One region of the Skermanella cutis genome, then DNA from elsewhere that is predicted to be linked to it. Evidence: riboswitches for the same ligand, from Rfam matches in the RefSeq annotation. Region 1 holds a riboswitch; the other holds the start of a gene.
What was found. A riboswitch is a leader RNA that binds a small molecule or an ion and turns the genes downstream of it on or off. The one in region 1 is predicted to bind S-adenosylmethionine.

Region 1 (4,820 bases):
TCGCGCACCATGGCCTGGACCTTCGGGTCGGCGATCTTCGTCTCGGCCTGCCGGAGACCGTCGACGCCCTGGAGCGTGACCGCGATCAGCGGCGACAGCACGTCGGAGATGTCGGCCGGGCTCAGCCGGCTGATCCTGCGGCCGGCCGCCTCGTCCATCTGCTGCTGCTGCTGCGACCGCCCCATGGCGACGGCGAGCCACAGGGCGCCGATGCCGATCATGACGACCGGGATCGGGTTGTTGCGGATCGCGTCACCCAGGCGGCTCGGATTGCCGCGCATCACGTCCTTCACCAGATCCACCGCCCCGGAGGTCAGCTGGCCCGGCGACAGCCGGAACTCCAGCTCGTCCAGGGTCTGGTCCATGCGCGCCCGGATGCCAGCGATGTCGCGCTCGATGTCCTCGGGGCTGCGATTGGCCGCGCCCTGGTCGGCCCCGGATTCCGCCTCGGGTCTCCCGGGCGCTCTCGGATCGTGGTTGTCGTCGTTGCGGTTCATCCTGTCGAACTCCATGCCCCGTTTGCGGCAGATCAACACGAGCGAAGGGTCAGTGTTCCGGAAGCGGGGCCGCCGGAGCGGCCGGAGCGTTTGTCCCGCGCGGCCGGTTGGTTTATGGAATGCCGAATCTTCAGCGACATGGACGATCCGAGGCAGCGATGACTTTCGATGTGGAGCGGGCGCGGGCCGAGACGCCCGGAACCCGTCACGTGACCCATTTCAACAATGCCGGGGCTGCCCTGCCGCCGCAGCCGGTGATCGACGCGGTCACCGCCCATCTGGACCTGGAAGCCCGCATCGGCGGCTACGAGGCGGAGGCGAAGGCCCGCGACGGCATCGAGCGCGTCTACGACTCGGTCGCCGCCCTGCTCGGCTGCGGCCGGGAAGAGGTGGCGCTGGTGGAGAACGCCACGGTGGGGTGGGACATGGCCTTCTATTCGCTGCGGTTCGATCCCGGCGACAGGATCCTGACGGCGATGGCGGAGTATTCCAGCAACTTCATCCCCTATCTCCAGGTCGCCCGGAAGACCGGCGCGGTCATCGAGGTGATCCCCAACGACGCCCACGGGCAGCTCGACGTGGCGGCCCTGGCGGCCAGCGTGGACGACCGGGCGCGCGGGCCGGCGAAGCTGATCTCGATCACCCACATCCCGACCAACGGCGGCCTGGTCAATCCCGCCGCGGCGGTCGGGCGGATCGCCCGCGCCAGCGGGATCCCCTATCTGCTCGATGCCTGCCAGACGGCGGGACAGATGCCGATCGACGTGGACGAAATCGGCTGCGACATGCTCTCGGCGACCGGGCGCAAGTTCCTGCGCGGACCGCGCGGCACCGGCTTCCTCTATGTGCGCAAGGGACTGCTGGAGCGCCTGGAGCCGCCGATGATCGACAACCACGCGGCCACCTGGGTCGCGCCCGACCGCTACGAGCTCCGCCCCGACGCCCGGCGGTTCGAGAATTGGGAAAGCAACGTCGCCGCCAGGATGGGCCTGGGCGCCGCCGTCGATTATGCGCTGGACTGGGGCCTGGATGCCATCTGGGAGCGGATCGGGAGCCTTGCCGACCTGCTGCGCGACCGGCTGTCAGCGCTGCCCGGCCATGAGGTGCGCGACCTGGGCGAGACCCGGTGCGGCATCGTCACCTTCACCGCCCCGCGCCCCGCCGCCGAGATCAAGCGCGGCCTGGCGACCCGCGGCATCAACGTGTCGGTGACCGCCGCCCCCTCGACCCGGCTCGACATGGAGGCGCGCGGCCTAGACGAGATGGTCCGCGCCTCGGTCCATTATTACAACACGGAGGAGGAGATCGACCGGCTGGTCGCGGCGCTGCGCTGACGCGGCGTCCGGGGAAGCCCCTCAGCCGACCGGCCGCCACCAGTCGGCGACGGCGCGCCGCCGCGCCTCCTCCAGACGGTCGCCCCGGAGCACCAGGCGAAGATGGATCTCCGGCCGGCCGCGCCGGCCCGACTCGACGACCAGATAGAGATGCGTCCAGGTGCCGATGCCGCGATGGACGGCGGCGAAGACCCACTCGTACCGGTCGGGCTCCCGCGCGGTGGCGCGGCTGCCGCCGGCGATCAGCTCGATGCTGTCGTCCGGGCCGCACAGGGGAATGGTCGCGGGAGCGACCGGCAAGCGTTCAGACATGAATAAACCCTCCTGGCCCATGTGCCGAGGAGGGCTGACGCAGCGGCTCGTTCCCGATTGATTGCCGGTCCAGGCCGCATCGTCCCCCGGAAGGGACCACCACCTTGCCCGGGTCGGCAGGTTGGTGTCGGGCGCCAGCCCAACTCTTGATGCTGGCTTTCCTGTATCCTGCCGATGGCGACATGCGCAACCGTTTTCCCTGCGGCATGAGTGTGCGACCGATTACCCCTTAATAAAGAACTATGGCGAAAACCTGAAAAATCCGATAACTTGGCCGTGTATCGCCGGCCTTGGAGCGACGCCGTGGTTTCCACCTCCCCCATCTCACCCGACCTGATGCGCACCGCGCCCAAGGTGCGGGACCTGACGCCGCAGACGCAGGCGTTCAACCAGGAGATCAACCGGCAGGTCAGCGACACCAACGGCGGCATGAAGGTCAACGCCAAGACGGAGCCGCTGACCGGCATCACCAGTTCGATCGTCGGCGAGGACCGCCGGGCGCTCCAGGAAACCAACGCCTCGACCAAGCCGGGCGCCCGTGTCCCGGCGCTTACCGGCGCCACCAGCGCCTTCGTGACCGAGATGAAATCGGCCGACCAGAGCAACGTCGAGAGCATGGCCGCGGCAGGTGCCCGCGCGCGCGCCCTCGGCCAGGGTCCCGGCGGCGGCCGAATCGACCTGAGCGCCTGAGTCGAACCGCCCGCCAAGCCCGCCGCCGATCCGTTCGACCCTCTTGCGCTGTACCCCGGTGCTCTTGCCGGGGGAGAATCCGTTTACCATGGTCAGTGCCCTGCAACATGGCAGCGCGGAGAGGAACCGACACGATGGCCCAGCATACGGACACGCCGACCGGGAGCACGCTGCCCCGACGCCTGAAGGCGATGGACCTGATTCCCGACCTGATCCCGCTGGCGGGCGCCCGGATCGTCGATGTGGGCTGCGGCGAGGGCGCGCTGGTTCGGGCGCTGGCACGCCGCGGCGCCCATGTCATCGGGATCGAGATCCTGGACGAAGCGCTCACCAAGGCCAGGGCGGCGGAACCCGTCGCGAACGAGCGTTACGTGAAGGGCGTGGGCGAGGACCTGCCGCTGCCCGACAACAGCGCCGACGCCGTCGTCTTCATGAACAGCCTGCACCATGTGCCGGCGGCCCATATGGGCAAGGCGCTGCGGGAGGCCGCGCGGGTCCTGAAGCCGGGCGGCTTGGCCCTGGTGAACGAGCCGGAACCGACCGGCGGATATTTCCAGCTCACCAAGCTCCTGGACGACGAGACGGAGGTCCGGGCGCTGGCCTATGCGGCGGTGAAATCCGTGGACGCGCTGGAACAGGTGGATGAACTGTTCTACCTGAATCCGGTGAAGCACGAGGATTACCAGAGCTTCGCCGACCGCATGGCCGGCATCGATCCGACCCGTTCCAGGCTGATCCGCACCCGCGACGCGGAACTGCGCGAGCTGTTCGAAACCTTGGGGGAGCGGCGGGAGGGTGCCTGGTGGTTCGACCAGCCGGCCCGGATCAACCTGCTGCGAAAGCCGACATAGTGACTGAACCGCGTACCGAGACAGAGCTGCCTTTCGTCGATTACCAGTACCCCGCCAAGGACCCCGCCGGACGCCGGATCGCCATCATCGGCGAAGCGCCCGGCGCCGAGGAGGCCCGCACCGGCAAGCCCTTCGTCGGCGCCAGCGGCCGGCTGCTCGACGAGAACCTGAAGTCCGTCGGGCTGGAGCGCGCCACCTGCCTGATCGGCAATACCTTCCGCTACCAGCCGCCGGGCAACAAGGTGGCCCATTTCTTCTCGTCCCGCACCAAGGCGCGCAAGATGGGCGTCGAGGTCGCGGAGGACCTGGGCCCCCTGGGCGCCTCCGACTACTGCCTCGCCCGGTACGCCGGGGAGGTGGAGCATCTGCGCCGGACCCTCGCCGAGGTGAAGCCCGGCGTGATCATCGCGCTCGGCCGCACGCCCCTGTGGGCCCTGACGGGCCAGAGCGGCATCACGGCGCTGCGCGGCCAGGAACTCCCCTGCCGCCTGTTCGCCGACGCGGTCGTGATCCCGACCTTCCACCCCAGCTACATCCTGCGCGGCAACCGCGTCGAGGAACCCCTCTTCCACGCCGACGTGAAGCTGGCCGCGGAGCGGGCGGGGTGAGAGTGCCGAGGTGTCGCGGCGAAGCCTGCCGCGACACCAATTGACTTTGGAATTACCCAAAAAGTGTTATATGAATGATTATTACTCTTGCCGGTGGTGGAGTTGCAAAAGTCTACGATTAAGCCATAAATCGATTTGTAGCGAAACGATGGCCAAACGCACAATAAATCCTAAACGGTCGATTCGCCCCGTCCCTCGAACGGCCGAAGAAAAAGGTTGGCTGGATAGCATTTCGACCAGGGTCGGATACGGTGGAAATCCAATGCATAAGCGCAATCCAGGCGACTTCCGGCTCGTGCCGCCCAGTGATGGGCGTCAGCACAAGACACTGTGCGACAGGGCGAAGATCTTCTCCAGGGCGGAAGCCATCCGGCTGTTGAAACAAGGCGCCTCGTACGGGCTGGTCAGCGACGCCATGAAAGGCGAATGGCCGAAGAACATCTGGGCGGTCGCCCATAACGGTGAACCCGTCGAAGCGATCCTGGAGAACGAGACCCTGGGCATCTATCATGGCTATTCCATGGGCAA
Region 2 (5,255 bases), 820 kb from region 1:
GACCGCCTCCCACAGGATCAGGAAGGCGGCAAGCCCGACGGCGGCGAGCAGGGATCGTTGCATCAGCGGAACGTCACGGTGCCGGAACGGAGGCGCGCGTTCAGCGCGCCGTGGCCCGGTAGAAGCTGTCGTCGAACAGCACGTTCAGGTCGGCAGCCTTCTCCAGCACGCCCAGTTGAAGCTGGAAGTCCTGCATCACGCCGGTGGCGTCCTTGATGGTCATCGGGTCGGCGACGAACTTGCTGGCCGGCGACACCACGGCCTGCTCGAAGGTCGCAAGGTCGGTGATGCCCTTGCCCAGGCCCTTCTGCAGGTGCTTGGCGGCCCGGTTCGGCTCCTCCTTCAGCAGGGTCGTGGCCCGGGTGTTCAGCGCCACCATCGTCTTGGCGGCCTCCGGATTGGCCTTGACGAAGGCGCCGGTCAGCGCCAGCACGGAACCCGGCTGGTTGGGCAGCATCTGGCCGCCCAACGCCAGCAGCTTGGTGTTGGGATCGCGCTGCCGGACCACGGTCAGGGTCGGCTCGCGGATCGTCGCGGCATCGACGGCGCCGGCCAGCAGCGCCTGCTGGGTCGCCTCGATCCCCATGGCGGTGATCTGGTACGTCGCGGGATCGGCCTTCACGACGTTCTGCAGCCAGTAGCGCAGCACGGTGTCGGGAACGGAGCCGGGCGGCTGGGTCGCGATGCGGACCGGGCGGCCCTCCCGTTCGACGAATTCCTTGAAGCCGGCGGCCGTCGCGGCGTTCGCCTGGGTGCCGAAGCCGCCGCGCCCGACCACGGTCATCTCCTCGATCGCGGCGGAGGCGTAGACCTTCACGTCGATGCCGCGGGCGCTCGCCACCATGATCGGGCCGATGCCGCCGTAATAGGCGTCGAGCGTGCCCGAGGCCAGGGCGCTGATCATCGCCGGACCCGACTCGAACTGCGTGAGCTTGAGGGTGAGCCCGGCATCCTTGGCCCAGCCCTCGCCGTCGATGACGAACAGCTGTCCCGACCCGACCACGGGGATGAACCCGACGCGCACGTCGGTGGCCTCGGCCGCCGTTGCGCCGCCGGCGATCAGGAGGGCGGTTGCGGCCGCGAGACGGCGCACCTTGGACAACAGAGTCGACATGGCGGGAACTCCCTGGACGAAAGCCGAAACTACAAGCCCGGCTATATAGAGGGAGGGGGCGAGCCGTGCAAGCTGAAGTGTAAAATCCCGCATTTCACACTTCAGAAATGCCTAAATCAGGCCCGGGCGAGCGCCTGGTCCAGGTCCTCGATCAGGTCGGCCGCGTCCTCCAGCCCGACCGACAGGCGGATGCTGGCCGGGCTGATCCCGACCGCCGCCTTGTCCTCGTCGGAGAGCTTCTGGTGGGTGCTGGTCGCGGGGTGGGTGATCAGGCTCTTGCTGTCGCCCAGGTTGTTGGAGATCTTGACGATCCGAAGCCCGTTCATCAGCCGGAACGCCTCCGCCTTGCCGCCGGCGACGTCGAAGGCGACCAGCGTGCTGCCGCCGCCCATCTGGCGCTGCGCCAGCTCGTACTGGGGATGGCTCTTCAGGCCGGGATAGAGCGTCCTGGCGATCCGGGGGTGCCCGTCCAGGAACTCCGCGATCCGCTGGGCCGCGTCGGTCTGGGCGGCGACCCGCAGGTCCATGGTCTCCAGCCCCTTCAGCAGCAGCCAGGCGTTGAACGGGCTCAGCGCCGGGCCGGTGTGCCGCAGGAAGGGGGCCAGCGTCTCGGCGAACTTGTCGTCGCACAGGATGGCGCCGCCCAGGCACCGGCCCTGGCCGTCGATATGCTTGGTCGCGGAATAGACCACGATGTCGGCGCCGAACTCCAATGGCCGCTGGAGCACCGGGGTCGCGAAGACGTTGTCCACCACCACGCGGGCGCCGGCGGCATGGGCCAGTTCGCAGACCAGGCCCAGGTCCACGATGTCGAGCATCGGGTTGGACGGCGTCTCCAGGAACACGACGTTGGCCGGGCGGCTCAGGGCGTCGCGCCACTCCTCCGCCCTGGTGCCGTCCACCAGGGTCGTTTCGATCCCGTACTGGGGCGCCAGGTTCTTGACGATGTGCAGGCACGACCCGAACAGCGCGCGGGGCGCCACGATGCGGTCGCCGGCCTTGAGCTGGCACATCAGCGCCGCGAACACCGCCGCCATGCCGCTGCCGGTGGCGAAGCAGCGCTGCGCCCCCTCGTAGGCCGCCAGCCGGTCCTCGAACATGGCGACAGTCGGGTTGCGGAAGCGCGAATAGACATAGCGCAGCCCATCGGTCGCGAAGGCGGCCTCGGCCTCCTCCGCCGAGCCGTAGACATAGCCCGACGTCATGAAGATGGCTTCGCAGGTCTCGTCGAAGCCGGTCCGCAGGGTGCCGACATGGACCATGCGGGTGCGCGGCCGCAGCGTTGCGGGGGTGCCGTTCTCGGGGGAAGTGTCGTTCTTGCTCATGGTGTCGTCGCTCCGCCCGCCGTTGCGGGTACGCAAAAAAGCCCCGACCGACAAGGGATCGAGGCGCGGATGCGACTCCAAACCTTTTTAGCAGCTTGTTTTACGTGGCCTGCAAGCCGGTCGCCAAATCACCACGTTTCGCGCGTTCTAGCCGGGTCGTGGGAGGGCGTCAAGATCCATGTCGAAAGGGTCGCGACCCCGATGCCGCGCCGCCGCGCATACGTCTTATTAACTATGTTTCTGTACTCAGGGTCTCTGCTTTTGTCTCAATCATGCTCGGACTCTCGGGTCGCTGATGAAAACCTTCCTTAAACGGCATGCGCGGGTGATCGCGATCGTGGCAGCCCTGGTGGTCACCGGGGCGCTGACCGGCGGCGCCGGGCTGGCCTATGTCTACGCTTCCGGCTCCGGCGGTGCGGCGGCGCTGCTCAGCCGGATCGACCGGCAGGAGGTCGGGCAGAGCGAGTTCGCCGATCGTCTCGCCGCCGGACGGATCGCGTCCCTCGCCGTCGCCGGCAACCGGATCGAATTCACCGACCGCGACGGCGTCCACGGCGTCACCACCGTCCTGTGGACCGACGCCCTGCGTCAGGCGGTCGCGGCCCCCGGCATCCCGATGACCGTCGAGCCGACGGAGGGCGGCGCCCTGCTGACCACCAACCGCTGGCTCGACGTGCTGCTGAAGCTGAACATGGTGGGCTTCCTGGCCTTCGCCCTGGTCTTCATGGTCAGCATGATGCGCTCGCCGGTCAAGAAGGCGGGCACCGCCACCTCCCACGTCCGGTTCTCCGACGTGGCCGGCGTGGACGAGGCGAGGGCCGAGCTGACCGAGCTGGTCGATTTCCTGAAGCATCCGGGCCGGTTCAAGGGCATCGGCGCCGGCATCCCCAAGGGCGTGCTCCTGGTCGGTCCTCCCGGCACCGGAAAGACCCTGCTGGCCCGCGCCGTGGCGGGGGAGGCGGGGGTGCCGTTCTACGCCGTCACCGGGTCCGACTTCGTGGAGATGTATGTCGGCGTCGGCGCCGCGCGCATCCGCCGGCTGTTCCGCGACGCCCGCAAGCGCGCGCCCTGCATCCTGTTCATCGACGAGATCGACGCGCTGGCCCGGGCCCGCGGCGCCACCTCGCCGAGCGGCGGCCAGATCGAGACCGAGAACACCCTGAACCAGCTCCTGGCCGAGATGGACGGCTTCGCCCGGGCCAGCGGCCTGATCGTGATCGCGGCGACCAACCGGGTGGACGTGCTCGACCCCGCGATCGTGCGGCCCGGCCGGTTCGACCGGCACGTCTTCGTCGGCAATCCCGACATCAAGGGCCGCGCCGCCATCCTGGCGGTCCATGCCGCCCGCGTGGCGCTGGACTCCGACGTGGACCTGACGCTGGTGGCGCGCGGCACGCCCGGCATGTCGGGCGCCGACCTCGCCAACCTCGTCAACGAGGCGGCGCTCCGGGCGGCCCGCGCGGGCCGCGCCCTGGTCTCCATGGCCGACTTCGAGCAGGCCCGCGACAAGATCGTCATGGGTGGCGAGAAGGCCACCGTCATGTCCGAGGACGAGCGCCGCCTGACCGCCTTCCACGAGGCCGGGCACGCGCTGGTCGCCTGGCGCTCCAGGCATTCCGACCCGGTCCACAAGGTCACCATCGTGCCGCGCGGCCGGTCGCTGGGCATGATGGTCCGGCTGCCGCTGGAGGACCGCTTCTGCCTGTCCCGGGCGCGGCTGGAGGCCGAGCTGGACGTCACCATGGGCGGCAGGGCGGCCGAGGAGATCGTGTTCGGCAGGGACTTCGTGACCACCGGCGCCGCCGGCGACATCCAGATGGCGACCGACATCGCGACCAAGATGGTCACCACCTGGGGCATGTCCGACCGATTCGGCATGGTCGCCTACGGCGGGGGCGCGGCACCGGCCGCCGCGACCGCGGCGCGCTCCCCCGCCGGCGAGCCGGGCGCCCTGTCGCCCCAGGTCGCCGAGGAGGTGCGCGGCATCATCGACGCGGCATACCGCCGCGCATACGACCTGATCGCCGCCGACCTGCCCCGCCTGCACGAACTGGCCGACGGCCTGCTGCGCGACGAAACCCTCGATGCCGCCGCCGTCCGGGCCATCCTGGAGCGGGACGCGGACCGCGGGGCGCCGCCCAGCGTCAGGCTTGTCCAGGCCGATCCGGACCATTATGAATTGGCGGTATGAGTCGGCCCGACCACGACCGAGCCGCAATGATCAAGGTGCCGCAATGAAGAAGTTCCTCCTGGCCGCCGCCGTCCTCGCCCTGGCGGGATGCGCCGACAAGCCCGCCGGGCCGGGCGCCGCCGTGGTGATCCCGGAAGCCGCCCCCCTGGTCACGCTGGATGACAGCGACCGGACGATCATCGACCAGACCCTCCAGGCGGCGTCGCGCGGGGGCGTCGGCAAGCCGGTCCAGTGGTCCAACCCGGCGACCGGCAAGAACGGCGCCGTCACGGTGATCCGCCAGGGCTACACCCGCGACGGCAAGCTCTGCCAGGAATTCCACCTGGTCGCCAGCAAGGGCGTCGTCCGCGCCCAGCAGGTCGGCAAGGCCTGCCGCGAGTCGGGCAAATGGTCCCCCGAAGGCGGCTATACCCTGGGGAGCTGAAGCTTTCCCCAGGCACCATCCGGATAGCGGTCGGGGAGATTGCCGCGAAGGCGGAAGCTTAATCCGCCGAGCGGCCCTCCACCTCCGCGAAGTTCCTGATCACGACGTCGCCCTCGGGAAAATGGGCGACCACCCGCAATTCCCCGCCCATTGCCTCGACGAATCGCCTGAGATTGCTGACATACATGTCTGTGCGTTTTT

Region 2: another riboswitch for S-adenosylmethionine. It lies ahead of metZ (O-succinylhomoserine sulfhydrylase); the one in region 1 lies ahead of IGS68_RS03680 (hypothetical protein).

The regions. Positions count from the first base shown of each region.
Region 1 covers NZ_CP067420.1:786,213-791,032, reverse strand. Annotated here, with positions in the region: gene IGS68_RS03690 (PA2169 family four-helix-bundle protein) at 1-512, opposite strand, end outside; gene IGS68_RS03685 (aminotransferase class V-fold PLP-dependent enzyme) at 656-1,831, shown strand; gene IGS68_RS03680 (hypothetical protein) at 1,853-2,143, opposite strand; SAM-I-IV-variant riboswitch at 2,191-2,301, opposite strand; gene IGS68_RS03675 (hypothetical protein) at 2,447-2,833, shown strand; gene IGS68_RS03670 (class I SAM-dependent methyltransferase) at 2,968-3,684, shown strand; gene IGS68_RS03665 (uracil-DNA glycosylase) at 3,684-4,292, shown strand; gene IGS68_RS03660 (hypothetical protein) at 4,555-4,820, shown strand, end outside.
Region 2 covers NZ_CP067420.1:5,904,209-5,909,463, forward strand. Annotated here, with positions in the region: gene IGS68_RS27605 (ABC transporter permease) at 1-63, opposite strand, end outside; gene IGS68_RS27610 (ABC transporter substrate-binding protein) at 101-1,114, opposite strand; gene metZ (O-succinylhomoserine sulfhydrylase) at 1,231-2,439, opposite strand; SAM riboswitch at 2,506-2,584, opposite strand; gene ftsH (ATP-dependent zinc metalloprotease FtsH) at 2,735-4,630, shown strand; gene IGS68_RS27625 (RT0821/Lpp0805 family surface protein) at 4,674-5,054, shown strand; gene IGS68_RS27630 (XRE family transcriptional regulator) at 5,113-5,255, opposite strand, start outside.